DNA from 4 places in the Bacillus altaicus genome. Region 4 is predicted to be linked to each of the others. Evidence: riboswitches for the same ligand, from Rfam matches in the RefSeq annotation. Region 4 holds a riboswitch; each other region holds the start of a gene.
What was found. Region 4 has a riboswitch for S-adenosylmethionine ahead of ACE38F_RS20810 (YezD family protein). Riboswitches for the same ligand answer to the same signal wherever they lie in the genome.
Positions count from the first base shown of each region.

Region 1: another riboswitch for S-adenosylmethionine. It lies ahead of ACE38F_RS12520 (hypothetical protein); the one in region 4 lies ahead of ACE38F_RS20810 (YezD family protein).
Region 2: another riboswitch for S-adenosylmethionine. It lies ahead of ACE38F_RS11550 (amino acid ABC transporter permease); the one in region 4 lies ahead of ACE38F_RS20810 (YezD family protein).
Region 3: another riboswitch for S-adenosylmethionine. It lies ahead of ACE38F_RS07670 (bifunctional homocysteine S-methyltransferase/methylenetetrahydrofolate reductase); the one in region 4 lies ahead of ACE38F_RS20810 (YezD family protein).

Region 1 covers NZ_CM143394.1:2,394,928-2,399,848, forward strand. Annotated here, with positions in the region: gene ACE38F_RS12500 (ABC transporter ATP-binding protein) at 1-551, shown strand, start outside; gene ACE38F_RS12505 (ECF transporter S component) at 524-1,225, shown strand; gene ACE38F_RS12510 (YwiC-like family protein) at 1,410-2,132, shown strand; gene ACE38F_RS12515 (hypothetical protein) at 2,163-2,354, opposite strand; SAM riboswitch class I at 2,475-2,573, shown strand; gene ACE38F_RS12520 (hypothetical protein) at 2,612-2,932, shown strand; gene ACE38F_RS12525 (SWIM zinc finger family protein) at 3,197-3,586, shown strand; gene ACE38F_RS12530 (NAD(P)H-dependent oxidoreductase) at 3,609-4,184, shown strand; gene ACE38F_RS12535 (group-specific protein) at 4,181-4,534, shown strand; gene ACE38F_RS12540 (short-chain fatty acid transporter) at 4,575-4,921, opposite strand, start outside.
Region 2 covers NZ_CM143394.1:2,205,229-2,210,149, reverse strand. Annotated here, with positions in the region: gene ACE38F_RS11570 (GNAT family N-acetyltransferase) at 1-168, shown strand, start outside; gene ACE38F_RS11565 (VOC family protein) at 371-1,279, opposite strand; gene ACE38F_RS11560 (amino acid ABC transporter substrate-binding protein) at 1,355-2,146, opposite strand; gene ACE38F_RS11555 (amino acid ABC transporter ATP-binding protein) at 2,158-2,919, opposite strand; gene ACE38F_RS11550 (amino acid ABC transporter permease) at 2,939-3,607, opposite strand; SAM riboswitch class I at 3,677-3,783, opposite strand; gene ACE38F_RS11545 (VanW family protein) at 4,022-4,921, opposite strand, start outside.
Region 3 covers NZ_CM143394.1:1,461,050-1,465,970, reverse strand. Annotated here, with positions in the region: gene ACE38F_RS07670 (bifunctional homocysteine S-methyltransferase/methylenetetrahydrofolate reductase) at 1-1,466, opposite strand, end outside; SAM riboswitch class I at 1,537-1,646, opposite strand; SAM riboswitch class I at 1,850-1,963, shown strand; gene metI (cystathionine gamma-synthase/O-acetylhomoserine thiolyase) at 2,053-3,165, shown strand; gene metC (cystathionine beta-lyase) at 3,162-4,325, shown strand; gene ACE38F_RS07655 (cysteine hydrolase family protein) at 4,497-4,921, shown strand, end outside.
Region 4 covers NZ_CM143394.1:4,027,792-4,032,712, forward strand. Annotated here, with positions in the region: gene ACE38F_RS20790 (nitrite/sulfite reductase) at 1-491, opposite strand, end outside; gene cysC (adenylyl-sulfate kinase) at 503-1,096, opposite strand; gene sat (sulfate adenylyltransferase) at 1,109-2,245, opposite strand; gene ACE38F_RS20805 (phosphoadenylyl-sulfate reductase) at 2,284-2,988, opposite strand; gene ACE38F_RS20810 (YezD family protein) at 3,075-3,218, opposite strand; SAM riboswitch class I at 3,291-3,399, opposite strand; gene lysA (diaminopimelate decarboxylase) at 3,518-4,834, opposite strand.

The DNA of each region.
Region 1 (4,921 bases), 1.6 Mb from region 4:
GTATAGGGTACGTATCGCAACATCCGTACTATCATTTTACATTTGATACAGTATGGGAAGAGGTTTATGAGCGTGCCCATGAATTATATGGCGAAGAGGGAAAAGTAATAGCAGAAGAAATGTTGAAAAAGTTCTGGTTAGATTCACTTAAAGAGCGCCATCCACATGATTGTAGCGGCGGAGAGCAACAATTACTCGCATTATGTACAACGTTATTATCAAAGCCAACTTTATTATTACTGGATGAGCCGACAAAGGGACTCGATCCATGGAAAAAGGAAAGAATAGGAGAGCTATTTAAACAGTTGCAAAAAGAAGGTACAACAATTGTAATGGCAACGCATGATATTGAGTTTGCAGCGAAATACGTTGATCAATGTATGATGTTATTTGACGGGAAAGTTATTATGAATGATGCACCGAAAGAGTTCTTTAGTGGTAACTTCTTTTATACAACATCTATTAACCGATTCATCCGTAGAGAGTTGCCATTTGCATTAACGTGGGAGGATGTGTACGAAGCGTGTCCAAACGATATGTTGCATTTATAATATTTGTTTTTGCCGTTGTAATATGTACACTACTCTTTACGACTCTTATTATGGACGGGTATTACATGGTAAGTAGTTTGTTTTTATTAGCTATCATTATGTTACCTTTCTATGTCCGTTTTGAAAGGAAGGCGTTTGTTTCACGTGAAATTGTTATCGTTGCTGTGTTAGCGGCGATTGCAGCGGTTAGCCGGGTACCATTTTCTATTTTACCGAGTGTACAACCGACTTCTTTTGTCATTATCGTTTCTGCAATTGTTTTTGGGAGTGAAACTGGCTTTATGATTGGGGCAACGGCGGCTATTGTATCTAACATTTTTTTAGGACAAGGTCCGTGGACTCCGTGGCAAATGTTCTCTTGGGGCATGATCGGGTTTATAGCAGGATTACTCCGAAATACATTTTTGATGAAAAAACTATGGGGACGACTCATATATGGATTTGTCGTTGGATTTCTATTTGGCTGGATTATGAACTTTTGGGGACTTCTTGGCTTTATACAGGAAGCAACGTGGGAAACAGTTATTGCTTACTATGTCGCAAGTTTTTCATTCGATCTTAGTCACGCGATATCGAATGTTATTTTCCTTCTGTTATTTAGCACGTCATGGATTACGATCCTCACAAGATTTAAAAAGAAATACGGTATATTAGATGAGCATAACGTGACATAGAAAAGCATACTCATATAAGGTAGGGTCGCGACTTACATATTCGTTTGCCTCTTTCATGCTTCTTACATATTGTAAGGAGCATTTTTTATTGTCAAAAAATAGATTCAATATATATCCGTTATTATATGAAATTATTTGTATAATAGTAGGTGAGAACTATTTTCAAGAGGGAGGTGTATAGTTAATGACGTTAGTTATTCCGAAGCAACATGGAGCATGGGCGATGCTTGTCATACCATTTCTATTAAGTGTATTACTTGGTAAACCTACTTTTTATCATATTCCACTGTTTTTAGCCTGGTTCTTTATCTATCTAGCTACTTATCCATTTCTTATGTACATAAGGCAAAGACGAAAAAAAGAATTTCTACACGCTGCAATTGTTTATTTTAGCATTGCATTCGTATTTGGGATGATTTCTTTATTATATGAATGGCGAATTCTTTTATTCGCAGTATTAATGATTCCATTGTTTATTGTAAATATGTATTACGCTCGTCAAAAAAATGAACGAGCATTACTAAATGACATTTGCGCGATTATAGTGTTCTGTATGGGTGGTTTAATAAGTTATTATTTCTCAATGAAATTTATTGATAGAACAGCATTATTCATTGCGCTTATTTCATTTCTATATTTTTTAGGAAGTACGTTTTATGTGAAAACGATGATTCGTGAAAAAAACAATTCGAAGTATCGTTTTATATGTTGGGGATATCATATTGTATTGACGGTAATTGTATTTGCTATAAATCCATGGTGTTCACTCATATTTGTACCAAGTGTAATTCGGGCCATTATGTTGTATGGCAAAAAGATTTCTATATTAAAAGTAGGGATTTTAGAAATTGTTAATTCTGTATATTTTTTAATAATAACGGTAATAATGATGAAGTATGCCATTTAGAAAAACTTCCCATCTTTTGATGGGAAGTTTTCATTCTTGTTCTAAAATATGAACGGTATAATCGCATCTTTGTAATGCTTGTTCTACAGCGTAAAGGGATTGTTCAATACGTGCACGATTAAAATCTTCTTCAACAGTTTGTAATGCATCTTCTAAACAATGTTTCGCTTCTTGTAATGATTGAAAAGAATCTTGTACGTATCCACGAGCATTCTTTTTCAACGTAGTAGCCTCCTTTTGTACATCTTTTTGTAGTATGAACAATAAAGAAGAAAATATAATTTTTATATTTATTTGACAATTATAATAAAATTACGTATAGTTAAATTTAAAGTGAATATTTTCTTATCCAGAGAGGTGGAGGGACTGGCCCGATGAAACCCAGCAACCGCGATGCAGGTGCTAATTCCAGCAGAACATATTTGTTCTGGGAGATAAGACGAAGATATACGTAACTTCTTCTTATCGGAGAGGTTTTTTTGTTGCAAAAAAACCGATTACGAAAACATATAATAAGAAGAAAGGGGTTGCGAAGTACTGTGACACTCGAAAAATACGTAAAACTGCGTAGTACAGTTTATGAATATATGATAGAGCAAGATAAGCCAATATCATTGTTAGATATTCAAGAACATATCGTTTCGCATCATGAAGGAAAATTCACTAAAAAAATGTTACATCAATTTTATTTATCAAGACTATTAGATGAACTCAAACTGGATGGGAAAATTACTTTAGCTGATGATGAATATCGCTATGCTGAAAAAGGGGTATTTTATAAAGCGGGAAAAGGGAGCTAGGCTCTCTTTTTGTCTTGAAATAACGAAGTATGTAGAGTAAAAGACTGCTAAAGCAGCCTGATACAAGGGAATGGGTGTTGAGTGTGTAGTGTCAAAGATTGAATGTGCCTGAAAGAGGCACTTCATATCGGCTGCAAATGAAAAGAGACACCTTCGCCGAATAGGTGTCAGTCGTTTTGTCACGTAGACTCGCTACTTGACAGTTATTAGAATAACATGCAGTATTTTGGAAGTCAAAAGGGAATTAAAGGAAGAGGTGTTGTGATGTATGCGTACTTATTAAAAGATATAACGAAATCGATTCCAAAGTACATTATAGATAGAGGATATGAATATTATGAAGAGGGACATGTAGAAGATGTTGAAATACACGACAAGAAAGTATTTGCTTTCGTTACTGGAAATGCAGGAAACTATGAAGTGATTATTGATCTTGAAGATTTTACAGAAAGTAGCTGCGAGTGTCCTTATGAAAATTATTGTAAACATATGGCGGCAGTTGTGTATGATATTCAAGGTGCTGGTGAGAGTACGGTTAAAGAGAAACTGAACGGTTTAGAAAAAGAAGAGTTACTAACAGTATTAAATCGTTTGTTACAAAGTTCGAAAAATGTGCGAATTGTAGAGAAGATGTTAAAGAAGGGGAAACTTTAACTAAAGAAGGAGTTGTTTTGTAGTGAACGTACTAATTATATACGCTCATCCTAATCCTTCAAGCTTAAACGGGGCGATTTTAGAGCATGTGCAAAAAGGACTTGGGGAAACAAATCATTCTGTTACAATACTTGATTTGTATAGAGAACAATTTGATCCAGTGCTTGTATTTAATGAAGAGAAAAAAAGACGTGATTTATTACATGAAGAAGAGACGGAGCGATATAGAGAATTAGTGCAGAAGGCGGATATTCTTCTTTTCATATATCCGATATGGTGGTGGGGCATGCCTGCTATTTTAAAAGGATTTATCGATCGTATTTTTGTAGCTGGATTTGCTTATAAATATGAGGGATCATTACCGAAAGGCTTATTGAAAGGAAAGAAGGCGTGGGTTATTAATACGTTAGACTCACCGTTATGGTACGTGGCCCTATTATATCGATCAGCAGATTGGATTATGATGAAACGAGGGGTTTTACGTTTTTGTGGTATTCGCGATATAAAACGGTCAGTTTTTCAATCTGTGAAAACGAGTAAACTAGAGAAGCGTGAAAAATGGCTATTACAAATAGAAGAAAAGGCTCGTACATTATGAATGAAATCGATCGTATTATAAAGTGTTGCAATTATGATGACGAACTTTTTCGTACGTATATTAAGTGTTTAGTCCAATTGAAGAAGTGTAGTGAAACGTTAAAACAAATTCAAATACAATTAAGAAATGATTATTTAATAAGAGGGATTTGTGAAAGAGAAGTTGATGAGGTGATTAGGGGAAGTAAAGAATATGAAACATATTTTCTTCCTAAAGTATTGCAGTGGAATTTCCTTAAGAACAATCCTCATATGATTGAAAAAGTGTGTGAAGATTTGTTTACATATGAAGCATTAAATCATGCCGAGATAGAGTGGAGAAAGGTAATAAGCTGTATAGATAACGAATGATTTATTATATAAAAAAGCTAGTATAAAACTAGCTTTTCGTTTAAATAAATAAGAAACATAGACTAATGATAAATCCTGCATATAGTAAGTTAACAACACAAAATCCCATAATATCACGAGCGCTTAAACCAGCTATCGCTAATGCGGGTAGTGCCCAGAAAGGTTGAATTAAATTTGTCCAAGCATCGCCCCATGCAATTGCCATCGCTGTTTTCGCAGCAGGTACACCAAGTTCAGCGCCAGCTGGAATCATAATTGGTGCTTGCACTGCCCATTGACCGCCTCCAGATGGAACGAAAATATTTACAATGCCAGCACTTAAAAATGTAAAGAGCGGGAATGTGGTTTCATTTGAAATACTAATAAAGAAAGTAGAAATAGCTCCTC
Region 2 (4,921 bases), 1.8 Mb from region 4:
TTGTCATTAGAGAAAACGAAGGAATTAAGCATTACGAAAGCACTTGTCGTTTGCGATGAAGTGAATACAGCTTCAGAGAAAACGATTTTACATAACGGCGGTCTCCGTGATGAAGATTTCACTGAAGAAGATGGTAATGTTGTGAGAAGGTATTGGATTGAGCTCTAAATAATCAAAAACAAGCCAGAAAGTGATTACACACTTTCTGGCTTGTTTTATCCCGCTATTCGCCGGGCAGTACAACTCCCACCTCAAAATTCAGCTGGAACAAAGAAGTTAGGTGGGAGATTAACTGCCCATAAACGCCCGATTGGTGAAGGCTAATAATCAGTGGGGGATGAACAAAACCCCCACCGATTAAAGTTTCACTTTATAGTGCTTCTATTTCAAACTGCACTGTAATACCACTTGGGTCTACTACATTAAATCCATTTGAAATTTCATTTATTTCATGTTGTTTTTCTATTAATCTTTCTTTCACTTCATCTAACGCTTCTTTATGCGGTAGTACTATCGTATACACTTTTAGTCCCGTTGCATGTGCTGGTGGATGTGGGTTATTTACCCCATTCCACGTATTCGCACCAATATGGTGATGATAGCCTCCTGCCGAAATAAATAAGCAATCATCTTCACGCTGTTGTACTTCAAAACCTACTGTATCTACATAAAACTCATGTGACTTCTCCACATCAGCTATTCGTAAATGTACGTGTCCAATGACGGTGTCAGCAGGTAAACCATCAACCTCATAATCAACGAGCGTTGCTAGTTCTTTTAAATCAAGTGGCGTACTTCCTCCTGGCCCTTCTCCCCACTGATCTCGAGGACGATCCGCATAAATCTCGATACCGTTCCCCTCTAAATCTTGTAAATAAAATGCTTCACTATACGTATGATCACTTGCGCTATTAAACCTTGAAATTGGTAAAATTTCATTTGAATATGTATAACGCCCTTCTTGCTCAGCTGGACTATCTATTACGTTCTTATTACGAAGCACACCAAATAATGCCGAAGCAAAAGCCTCACGAGTCGGAACCAAAAAGGCAACGTGATATATACCCGTCGTGCGCTGTTCTTGCAGCGCTGCATCTTCCAACTGCTCAAGAACAAGTAACGTATTCTTGCCACCCTTTCCAGCTAAGTGTGCTTTATTCTCCTCTTGTTTAATTACTTCTAATCCTACTACATTCTCATAAAAAGCAATTTGACGCCCTAAATCTTTAACTTTAAATTCCACATGACCAATATGTGTTTTCGGATGAATTTGTACCATGAATAACTTCCTCTCCAGTTCCCTTTAGTTTTTTATGTAAGTTGATAGGCAATAGGCCTATTCAACGAATACACCTTAATTTTGTTTTTTTGTAGCATCAACTTTTAGCCACTTTTTCGATATATCGCTTAATGTTCCATCTTGTTCTAATTCTTTTAACGCTTTATTTATATCTTCTAACTTTTCACTCTTTTTTGCAAATGGAAATGCAATCTCTCCCCATTCAAGTGGACCAAATCCAACTTTGACATTATCTAGTTTCGCCTTTGTTATTGTTGTTTCCACTTGAACTTTATCATTATAATAAGCATCGACGCGTCCAAATCCTACTTCATTCAATTCCGCTGTCGGATCCTCTGAGTACGTTTTAATCGTAAAAGCATTATTTTTATTTAAAGCTTTTAACTCTTGCTCTCCTGCTGTACCAAGTCCAACACCTACAGTCTTTCCTTTTAGATCCTCTAGCGATTTAATTGTATTATTATTTTTCTTCACCGCAAAAACAGAACCTGAATACACATATGGGATCGAAAAATCATATTTCTTTTTTCTTTCCGGAGAAACGGATAGTTCATTTGCAATCGTATCAATACGGCCTGAATCTAATAAACCGAATAATCCTTCAAAATCAGAAACATTCCATTCTACTTTATATCCAGCTTTTTTAGCAGCCGCTTCAATAATTTCAGCATCAAAACCTTTTACTTTCTCACCCTCTTTAAATATAAATGGGCTACGACCTGCAGAAGTCCCAACTTTCACTACTTTTTCATCTGTCTTTTTACTTGCTGCATTAGAACCACATGCAGACAAAGCCCCCACTGATAGTGTTAATGCTAATGTTAGTAATAATGACGATTTTCTCATAACTCTTCCTCCTAAATAACGAAATGATTGCCTTCTTCAGAAGCATTTAATTGCCTTAAAAACTTTTTCGTACGTTCATTTTGTGGGTTTTGGAAAATCTCTTCTGGTTTTCCCTGCTCTACGATAATTCCATCAGCCATAAATATAATGCGATCCGCCACCTCTTTTGCAAAATGCATTTCATGTGTAACAATAACCATCGTTATATGCTGTCTTGCCAAATCCTTAATAACTAGCAATACCTCATTAACTAATTCTGGATCAAGCGCTGAAGTCGGTTCATCAAACAATAATACAGCTGGATTTAAAGCCATTGCCCTAGCAATCCCTATCCTTTGCTGTTGCCCCCCTGATAACATTGTCGGATAAAATTTTTCTTTATCAGCTAAGCCTACTTGTTTTAATATTTCTCTCGCTATTCTCTTTGCCTCTTCGTCACTCTTTTTCTGCACAACCGTTAATGGCGTTGTAATATTTTGCAATGCTGTTTTATTTTTAAATAAATTATAATTTTGAAAAACCATTGCTGTTTTTTTGCGTAATTTTATTATTTCTTTTTGATAAAGTTTTTTCGTATGAATCTCTAAATCTTCAATTCTAATACTGCCATCATCCGGTTGTTCTAATAAATTTAAACATCGTAGTAATGTCGATTTCCCTGAACCAGAAGGTCCAATAATTACTACCACTTCCCCTTTTTTGACAGTAAGTGAGATTCCTTTCAGCACTTCATTATGTTTGTAAGATTTATACAAATCTTTTAGCTCAATCACATATATCACCTCATTTCTCTTATAAATACGGTGCATCAAGTTTCTTCTCCAACTTTTTCTGTCCCCAGTTAATTACGATTGTAATAATCCAATACACAATCGCTACCGCTAAATAACTTTCCATATAACGATACGATTGCGCAGCTAGCATTTTCGCTTGTGCTAATATTTCAGCCACTCCAAGTGCAAAAGATAACGAAGATTCTTTTAACAATCCAACAAAATTATTTCCAAGTGACGGCACTGCTACACGAATAGCCTGCGGAAAGATAATTTGTCGCATCGCTTGTGCTTTTGTCATTCCAACTGATAAACAAGCATCCATTTGCCCAGTTTCTACAGCATTTAATGAACCTCGAATGATTTCTGACAAATAAGCAGCATTATTTAAACTGAGGCCAATTAAAGTTGCTTGCATAGCTGTAAGCACTGTAAAAGTTGGGAAAATTTGCGGCAATCCGAAATACAACACAAACAATTGAACTAATAATGGCGTTCCTCTAAAGAAAGAAATATACACCCTGACAATTGGATATAAAAATTTCGTTTTATTTTTTGTAATGATCGCCAAGCCCACTCCTATAACGAAAGAAATAATCATTGAAACAACAGTAATCCCTAAAGTTATGTATACATATTTAAATAATTGCGGAAAACTTTCTAAAAAATACGTTACATCAAATTTCACCCTATCCCCCCTCTCTAAACAAAAAACTCTTCTTACACATATAAGAAGAGTTGAATGTTAATCCATTTCCCTTCATCTTCCAAACGCCTTTTACGTTTGCTGGAATTAGCACAGTGCTTTTTTAGCCTGTTGCTGAGATTTCACCGGGCCAGTCCCTCCATCTCTCTTGATAAGAAAACTAATAAATTTTTCCATTTATTTAGTTGTTATTATGAAGAATACAGCCAAATTAAAACAATGTCAATAGGAAAACTAAGAATTAAATCCCGCTCTTTTTCGGACATACTAGTAATACATCCATTTACTATTCTTAATAAACTGTACATAAAAAGCCATCTCCTCTAAAATTCAGAAGAGATGGCTTCAATTATAGAAACTATAAATCTTTTACTTTATTATCCTTTAACTACATATTTATTTCATCTTATGTACTTCAGCAACTAACTTTCCACCTTGTATACCCATATAAAGCTTAACAGGAGCATCATTCGTGTTTTCAAATACTAAGTCTAAATATGGATACGCAATTGTAGCATCTCTTCCCTGCGGGACATAACCGACTGTTTTAGAATGTGTAGTTCTCTCTACCATTTTTAAACCAGCTTGATCTGCTGCATTGTATAGAGTTGATGATGTTTGACAAACGCCACCACCATAACCATCTACTAATTTACCATCTACAATTTCTTTACCTAATTGATATCCTTTATCTGGCGTTGTATCACCGATTAATGCATTAAAAGAGAAACTGTCTCCTTTTGCTAATACAACCCCATTTATGCTCGCTGCTGACAAACGAATATTTTCAATACGGCCACCTGCTGAGCCACCTAAATTCGTTTCATATCTACCAATTACCGTGCCACTTCCTTGCGCATCACTTAATGTTGCGGTAGGCTTTTTCTCAACAATTGGTAACTGATAAGAAGAATCCCACATACCTACATTTAATAATTTGTCTACTAATTCTTTTTCCATTAATTCATAAGAAGGCTTTCCTTCTTGCCATGATCCATCAGGCGCTATACGTGAAGGGACCATCTTTTTATCAACGCTTTTCCCGACTTCACCTGCAACCTTCGTTACCGATTTTTTGAATTTCGCCTCATCTTCAAAATAACCTAAACTCGATAAGTCTATTTTTTTCACTTCAGTACCAGTACGCCCATCCACTAAGCTAATTGAATCCTGTACATCAGCCTTAGCCTCTACAACGTTCCCACCAAAATCACTTACTAATGCCACATCACTTACTTTTGTACCACAACCACTTACTACAGCTACACATAGCACCCCTACTAATATACCCTTTAT
Region 3 (4,921 bases), 2.6 Mb from region 4:
TCTGCTCCAGCATCAATTTTTCGTTCCATTCGCTTTACCGCTGCTTTTAAATGCCTTACATGAGGATTGAATGCCCCTCCGACAGAAAATCTTGTTGCCGGACCAATTGATTTCCCTAAAATAGAGCGACCGTCGTTCATCTCTTTAATCATTTTAATTAGCTCTATAGATGACAAATCATATACAGAAGTTGCACCTGGAAAATCACCAACGCGCGCTGGATCACCAGTTAAAGCTAGCACTTCCTCCATACCTAATGCTGATAATCCAAGCAAGTGAGACTGTAGTCCAATGACGTTATGGTCTCTACACGTTAAGTGCGTCAATACTGGAATATCATGCTTCGTTAATAATGCACCCATAGCCATATTCGAAACGCGAGGAGATGCTAATGAATTATCTGCTAGGGTAATAGCATCCGCTCCAGCCCTTTTCAGTGCTCTTGCCCCTTCAAAAAATCGCTGCGTGTCTAACGTTTTCGGTGGATCTAATTCCACTACAACTGTCGTTTGTTTCTTTGCCTTTTCTGCGAGAGTGACATGAGCTCTCGAACGCTTCTCCTGTGTATGGACCACTTTAGGCCTTTGAATCGTCTCCTTTGCTATTACAGGTGCAACATTTGCGATAGCACGTTTCATTCCTTCAATATGTTCCGGGGTAGTACCACAACAACCACCTAATAAACGAATACCTTGTTCAATAAAGTTTGGTGTCATCTCTTCAAAATACGCTGGACTTCCCTCATATACGTAACGCCCTTCCACATAATTCGGGAGACCTGCATTCGGATATGCTGATAAATAGCCATTTTGAGGAATCGATATCATCTTGAAAGCTTCCGTCATATGAAGTGGCCCTAGTTGACAGTTCAATCCAACAACATTGGCACCGTAATCCAAAAGCTGTTTTAATACTTCATTGACATCATTCCCATTTTGAGTCGTACCTGCCTCATGTAACGCTAACTGAGCAACAATCGGAATATTCGTTTGTTTACGCAATACTTTAACGGCATGCAATAATTCAAATTCATCATAAAAAGTTTCTAATAGTAATCCATCAACCTGTTCTTCTAGTAAAGCACCTGCCTGCTCAAGTAACATAAATTCTCGCTCTATATCAGTCGTTGTAACAGCACCAATATGTTTCATACCTCCAATTGTCCCTAAAATTGCATTCCGCTCTGTTACTGATGCTTTCGCAATATTCACTGCCGCTTTATTAATTTGGACAACTTGATTTTCTAGACCATACATGCGGAGTTTCGCTTCATTCGCACCATACGTATTCGTTTGAATAACATCCGCTCCAGCAGCTACATATTGTTTATGGATCGATATAATTAAGTCCGGATCAGACAAATTCAATTCTTCAAAACTACTTTGTAAACCATGTGAATGTAATAACGTTCCAACCGCACCATCACCTATTACAATTCCTTTTGATAATAAATCTAGTAATTTCACGAATCTCCCTCATTTCTATCAATATAAAAACCCCCTCTTCACTTTGAAGAGGGGGACATAATTGTTCCTCCTCTTATTATGCAAAACACACGTTTTGCAGGTTTTAGCACCGTTTCAAACATTTAGTTTGAAGGTTGCTGGGTTTCACAGGGCCTTTCCCTCCACCGCTCTCAATAAGAGTTTGTCTTTATTATTTTATTTATGTAGCTAAAAGGAAATACGTTCCCCTTTTAACAATGTTTGTTAATTTTTTATAAATTTAGCATGCACTAAAATAAAAGTCAATGACACTTGCGGAAAAATAAAAATTATTTAAAATAAAGTTGCAATTCAATTATCTTTTGTTGTAAAGTTAAAAACATAATAAAAATTTCATACGCACATTCTTATCTAGAGAGGTAGAGGGACTGGCCCTATGACGCCTCAGCAACCATTAACATTCATTCGTTAATAAGGTGCTAATTCCAGCAAATTGTTAAAGATTTGACAGATGAGAAGAAGACTCTATTCAATCCGAAAGCCTTCTTCTTAGAAGGCTTTTTTTATTTTCACTTAGTCGTTCACTTTAAAAAGGGGGAATTTTCACATGTCAACAATCGAAACAAAACTAGCACAAATCGGGAACCGTAGCGAAGCTACAACAGGAACTGTTAATCCACCTGTTTATTTCTCAACTGCTTATCGTCACGAAGGAATTGGTAAATCTACTGGCTTTGACTATTCAAGAACTGGAAATCCGACTCGCGGTCTTTTAGAACAGGCAATTGCAGACTTAGAAAGCGGTGAACAAGGGTATGCCTGTAGTTCAGGAATGGCGGCTGTTCTCCTTGTCCTTTCACTATTCCGTTCCGGAGATGAGCTTATCGTATCCGAAGACTTATACGGAGGAACATATCGTCTATTTTCCGAACATGAAGACAAGTGGAATATTCGATGTAGATACGTAGATACACAATCTATTAAACAAATTGAGCAAGCAATCACATCTCAAACGAAGGCTATTTTCATAGAAACACCGACTAATCCATTAATGCAAGTAACTGATATCGTAAGTGTAGCAAGTGTAGCGAAAAGGCACGGACTACTTCTTATTGTAGATAACACGTTCTATACACCTTATATACAGCAACCATTAACAGAAGGTGCAAACATCGTCCTTCATAGCGCAACTAAATATTTAGGCGGACATAACGATGTACTAAGCGGACTTGTCGTTGCGAAAGGGAAATCTCTTTGCGAGGAGCTTGCTCATTATCATAATGCCTCTGGTGCTGTCTTAAGCCCGTTTGATTCATGGCTATTAATTCGAGGGATGAAAACTTTAGCACTCCGCATGAAACAGCATGAAGAAAATGCTCATGCAATTGTTGCTTATTTAAATGATGAAGATGGTGTGACAGATGTATTTTATCCAGGAAGAGGTGGTATGATTTCATTTCGCCTTCAAGATGAAACTTGGATTAATCCTTTCTTACAATCTTTATCCTTAATTACATTTGCTGAAAGTCTTGGCGGCGTCGAAAGTTTAATGACTTATCCAGCAACGCAAACTCATGCCGATATTCCAGAAGATATTCGAACAGCACGCGGTGTGTGTAATCGTCTTCTCCGTTTTTCAGTCGGCATCGAAAATAGCAATGATTTAATTCAAGACTTAAAGCAAGCAATTAAACTTGTAAAAGAAGGTGTAAAAATATGAGCTATTCCATAGATACGCTTTTACTGCATAATCAATACAAGCATGACTCACACACAGGAGCTGTTAACGTTCCCATCTATAACACATCAACATTTCATCAGTTCGATGTAGATGCTTTCGGAAAGTATGACTATAGTAGATCTGGAAATCCAACACGTGAAGCTCTTGAAGATATCATTGCTTTATTAGAAGGCGGGACAAAAGGATTTGCCTTTGCATCAGGCATTGCAGCCATTTCTACTGCATTTCTCCTTCTTTCACAAGGTGACCATGTTCTTATTTCAGAAGATGTATATGGAGGCACTTATCGAATTGTTACTGAAGTTCTCTCCCGTTATGGTGTTTCACATACATTTGTTGATATGACCAATGTGGAAGAAGTAAAAGAAAACATTAAACCAAATACGAAGCTCTTTTATGTAGAAACACCTTCTAACCCACTTTTAAAAGTGACAGATATTCGTGCTGTTTCTAATCTTGCAAAATCTATTGATGCTCTTACTTTTGTTGATAATACATTTTTGACACCACTATTTCAAAAGCCACTTGACCTTGGCGCCGATGTTGTTCTTCATAGTGCAACAAAATTTATTGCTGGTCATAGTGATGTCACCGCCGGATTAGCTGTCGTAAAAGATGAAGAGCTTGCTCAAAAGCTCGGCTTTCTACAAAACGCTTTTGGTGCTATTTTAGGACCGCAAGATTGTTCTCTCGTGCTTCGCGGCATTAAAACACTGCATGTACGTCTCGAACATTCAGCTGCAGGTGCCAACAAAATCGCACATTTTTTACAAGAGCACTCTAAAGTTCAAAATGTCTATTACCCTGGATTACAATCACATCTTGGTTATAGTATTCAACAAAATCAAGCAACATCGGCTGGGGCTGTTTTATCTTTCACCTTACAATCCGAAGATGCACTGCGCCAATTCTTATCAAAAGTTAAACTGCCCGTTTTTGCGGTTAGTCTAGGAGCTGTTGAATCTATTCTTTCATATCCAGCAAAAATGTCACATGCAGCCTTATCACAGGAAGCACGTGATGAAAGAGGTATTTCCAATTCATTACTCCGTTTATCGGTTGGTCTTGAAAATGTTAACGATTTAATATCCGATTTCGAAAATGCTCTTTCTTATGTAGAAGAACCTGTAAATGCATAGAGAGAAAAGAAGATATGAAATTAAGTTTTCATATCTTCTTTTTATGCTGTCTAGCATATTCATTTTAATGTTTTTTCTTTTTGTATCCTTCATTAAAAAATAAAAATATATCATCTATTTCCAAGTAATGGATTAATTGATATATTAAGAAATAAAAAAGGGGTAAAAATAATGGATACTTGTGCAGATATTTTAATCGTTATCGATTTACAAAATGGGGTATGTTATAGCGGAGAGCATTTATTTGATTTACAAAACTTGCTTACAAAAGTAAATAAAAGAATTTCTTCATACAGAAAATCAAATAAACCAATCATTTTTGTTCAACATTGTGATGATGATTTAGTACCCGAAAAAGAACTTTGGGCTATTCATACCGATCTAGATGTTCAAGAACAAGATTTTTTTGTAAGAAAAACACATGCAAATTCATTTTATAAAACAAACTTAAAAGAAATTTTAGATCAATTATCTGTACATCGTATTGAATTTTGCGGTGCCCAAACAGAGTACTGCATGGATACTACGATTAAATTTGCTCATGGATTGGGATACGAAAACTTCATGGTACAAAAAGCAACCTCTACTTTGAATAA
Region 4 (4,921 bases):
ATTTCTTTAACAATGGATGTTGTATCAAATAGTTCATTCGCATCAATTCCAGCAAGTGGATTACCTGTAATATTACGCGTAATATCACCACATGCCCCTGCTGAAGATAAACCAACTCTCGCTAATCTTTTAAAAATATCTGGAATTTGCTGAATTTCTAACCAATGAAACTGAATCGCCTGTCTTGTCGTAATATCTAACACATCACGCCCATAATCTTCAGCGATGGAAGCTAGCACTTCTGCCTGTGCATTTGTAATAATCCCTGAAGGAATATTTACCCGCATCATAAAATAGCCAGCTTCTTTCGGTCTTTGCAAATACAATCCTGCCCATTTAAATGCGTCCCACTCTTCTTTCGGAATAGATTCGAATCCATTTTCTGCGTAGTATGGAATATCATTAAAGATTTCCAATCCATCTTTTTCTAATTTGTTTTTCTCAGTCTGATTTAATTTTTCATTATTAGCCCATACTTTTTCATAACTCATTTTTAATCCCCCTATATAAAACTACGCTCTTGTAAGTATTTCACGATTTGTTCTGCACATTCTTCAATAGAATACTTGTGCGTTTCTACAATTAATTCCGCTTGTTCTGGTTCCTCATACGGTGAATCAATTCCCGTAAACTCTTTAATATCACCTTTTCTCGCCTTTTTATAAAGTCCTTTCGGATCACGTTTCTCACACTCTTCAATCGGACACTTCACAAAGACTTCAATAAACTCATCTGCCGCTAATAGATCTCTAACTTGTTTTCTGTCTACTCGAAATGGTGAAATAAACGCTGTAAGGACAACAGTTCCTTGATCTACAAATAGCTTCGCCACTTCACCAATACGTCTTATATTTTCCATACGATCACTTTCAGAAAAACCTAAATCTTTATTTAAACCGTGGCGAATATTATCCCCATCTAGCACATAATTTCCGATATTCTTTTCAAACAGTTTACGAGCAACCGCATTCGCTACTGTAGATTTACCCGAAGCTGATAAACCAGTAAACCAAACTACAAAACTGTGATGCCCATTCTTCACTCTTCTCTCATCTTTTGAAACAGAAGCTGTATGCCAAGTAATATTCGTATCCATCTCATTCTCTCCCTATTCTGTTACTACTTCTTTTTTCAAACCTTTAATCAGCACTTCCACTACTTCTTTACGACTAAATGTACTCGGCGGAATCTCACCATTTCTTAACATTTCTCGTACTTTCGTACCTGAAAAGATGACACGGTCTTCTTTTCCATGCGGACACGTTTTCGTTGAAGCCATTGCTTCACATTTAGTGCAGTAAAAACTATGTTCAAAAAATAACGGCGTAATCCCTAACTCTTCTACTGTAAAATTCGTAAAGATTTCCTGCGCTTCATATGTTCCGTAATAGTCTCCTATCCCGGCATGATCACGCCCTACAATAAAGTGGGTGCAACCAAAGTTCTTTCTTACTAGTGCATGAAATATCGCTTCCCTTGGTCCTGCGTAACGCATTGCTGCAGGAAATACACCTAAAAAGACACGGTTTTTCGGATAATAGTTTTGAAGTAGTACTTCATAGCTTTCCATCCTTACATCAGCAGGAATATCATCTGACTTTGTTTCCCCAACAAGTGGATTTAAAAAGAGACCGTCTACAATTTCAAGAGCAGACTTTTGAATATATTCATGAGCACGATGTACCGGGTTTCTCGTTTGAAATCCGACTACTGTTTTCCAGCCACGTTTTTTAAATTCTTCTCTCGTTTCAATTGGATCTAAATGATAAGAAGGAAATGGATTATTCCCAAAACGTTTTGTAAGAATAATAGCTCCTCCAACGTAAACGTTTGGTCGCTCATATAATTTTTTTACTCCTGGATGAGCCTCATCCGTCGTTTTATATACAAGTAACGCTTCTTTTTCTTTATCAGGTACAAAAATATCTTCTATTTGAATAACACCACATACATTTCCATCGTTAACAAGTTTTACTTCTTCTCCAACTTTCAGTCCCTCTGCTACTTCTTCTGTTACCGGTAATGTAATTGGTATACTCCACACGCTACCATTTGCTAAACGAAGCGTTTCTACAACCGAATCATAATCTTTTTTTCCTAAAAAACCAGTAAGCGGACTATATCCCCCTGTCGCTAGCAGTTCTAAATCACTTAACGCAATGTTGTCTAATTTAATTTCTTTTTCAATTTGTGATACGTCGTATGTCTCATCTACACGGTTTATTAATTCGTTTATTGTAGTCATTTTCTATATCCCCTCTTAGCTTTATTTCAAGATTCATCTTATTGGTAATGAAGACCGCATTCAGTTTTCATTTTCCCGGCCCATCTACCATCTCTTGAATCACCATCGGCTCCTACAGGTAGCGTACATTTCTCACACCCAATACTTGGATATCCAACATCATGCAATGGGTTGTACGGCAAGTTATGTTTATATACATATCGCCACACTTCTTTCCACGTCCAATGGATAAGCGGACAAACTTTAATAGATTGAAAACGATGATCTTGATTTATAAACTTTGTATGCTTACGCGTTTCTGATTGTTCCCTTCTTAAACCCGATATCCACGCTTTTTCCGCTGCAAGTGATTTTTCTAACGGTAAAATCTTCCTGATCTTACAACAGAGATTCGGATTGCTTTCCCATAGTTTCTCACCATGCAACTTCGCTTGTTCATCAAGTGTAAGTTCCGGCTGTTTTTCTATAATATTTAATGAAGGAAATCGTTCTCGTACTTTTTGAATTAATTCATACGTTTCTTGAAAATGAACATTTGTATCCAAAAATACAACTTTAGCAGATGGATTTACTTGGTTTATAAGATGCAGTAAAACCATGCCTTCCACTCCGAAGCTACACGCGTATACAACTTCATCTTTATATTCTTTATAAGCCCAACTTAATACGGATAGCGCGCCTTTCGTTTCATCTTCTTCTGAAAATGAAACACGATTTTCTTCCCACTTTTCATACGTCAACATGTTTCTTCCCCCTGTAAAAGCAAAAAGACGGTTTTAACCTATTAAAATAGATTAAAACCGCCTCTAGTTTTTCTAGTCAGCGCTTTTCACTTTAAACGTACTTTTTCACTTTTTTCTAATTGAATTACTTTTCCATCTTGCACCACAATTGTAATTGAACCATATTTCATATCAGCAAGCATCGCTTGAATTTTCTCAGATACTTCATCAAAATGTTCCCGTACGCTCACGCAAACAGCCCCCCTTTTTATTCATAAAAAAAATCTTTCCCATTTCGAAAAGACTGTTCGGTAATATATTTTACCTTATCTTTCAAAATGGATTCCATTTTGCTGGATTTAGCACCTTGCTTTCTATAAGCAGGTTGCCGAGCTTCGTAGGGCCAGTTCCCTCAGCTTCTCTTGATAAGCTTTGTATTTGTATTTTATCACAATTCTGATTTTTTTCAATCCTAGTTTTCCGATATATTTTAATTATTTTATTTTATAAAAAAGGAATTGCCCATCCTGAACAACTCCTTTTTTCATTTTTAAACAAGTTCTTTAATACGTATGCGATCGTTCCCAATAATATTTTCATATGTTTCACGTTCTACAACAATTTGTGATGTTCCGCCTTTTGCAAAGACTACAGCCGGTCTACGAATACGATTATAATTATTAGCCATCGAGTACCCATATGCCCCTGTACAAGAAATCGCTAGTAAATCAGAAGAAGCAACTTTAGGAAGATTAATATCCCAAATCAGCATATCTCCACTTTCACAACATTTCCCAGCAATCGAAACAAGTTCCTCATTTTCATCATTCCCTCGATTCGCCAATATCGCCTCATAACGCGCTCCATATAGAGCCGGCCTTAAATTATCTGTCATCCCACCATCGACTGAAACATATTTTCTTATGCCTGGAATCTCTTTCACCGCTCCGACTGTATAAATTGTTGTTCCCGCATCCCCTACAATACTACGCCCTGGCTCAATCCATATTTCAGGAAGCGGATATTCACATAATGTAAACAGCTCTCTCACCTTACTTGTTACAGCGTGCACATACGTTTCAAGTGTTAACGGTGTATCAGACTCCGTATAACGTATACCGAAACCTCCGCCGACATTTAATACTTTCACCACATAGTTTGTTCGCTCTCTCACTTCTTCTAAAAATTGACGTAGTACTTCAATTGCTCGAACAAAACCAGCCGTTTCAAATATTTGCGATCCGATGTGCGAGTGAATTCCTAGCACATTATAACTTGATTTTTGCAAAGCTAGCTCAATTGCTTGCATCGCTTGACCATTTGAAACACCAAACCCAAATTTCGAATCCTCTTGACCTGTTGTTATATATTCGTGTGTATGTGCCTCTACTCCAGGCGTTACACGGATTAATATGTTCACAAATTTCCCATGTTGCACTGCTAAATCATGTAAAATTTCTAATTCTAAGAAATTATCTACCACAAAACAACCAATATTCGCCTGAAGAGCCATAATCATTTCTTCTTCTGTTTTATTATTTCCGTGAAAATGAATGCGCGATGCCGGAAATCCTGCTTGAAGTGCAGTATATAATTCTCCTCCAGAGACAACGTCTAAAGACATATTTTCTTCACGAGCTACTCGGCACATCTCCATGCACAAGAACGCCTTGCTAGCATATGCTACTTGATAAGAGAAACCACTTTCTTTAAAAGCACGATGAAACGCACGACATTTCCCTTGAATTGACTCTTCATCGTATACATAAAGTGGTGTTCCGTATTGTTTTGCTAGTTGCGTCGTATCGCACCCTCCAATTTCTAAGTGTCCTTGCCCATTGATTCGGCTTGTGCCGTGTAAATACATTTGAATTCCTCCCTTATTTCCTCTAAAACTCATAACCCCAATCTTCTATTCATTGCAGCACGCTTTTAGATAGACAAAAAACGCGCG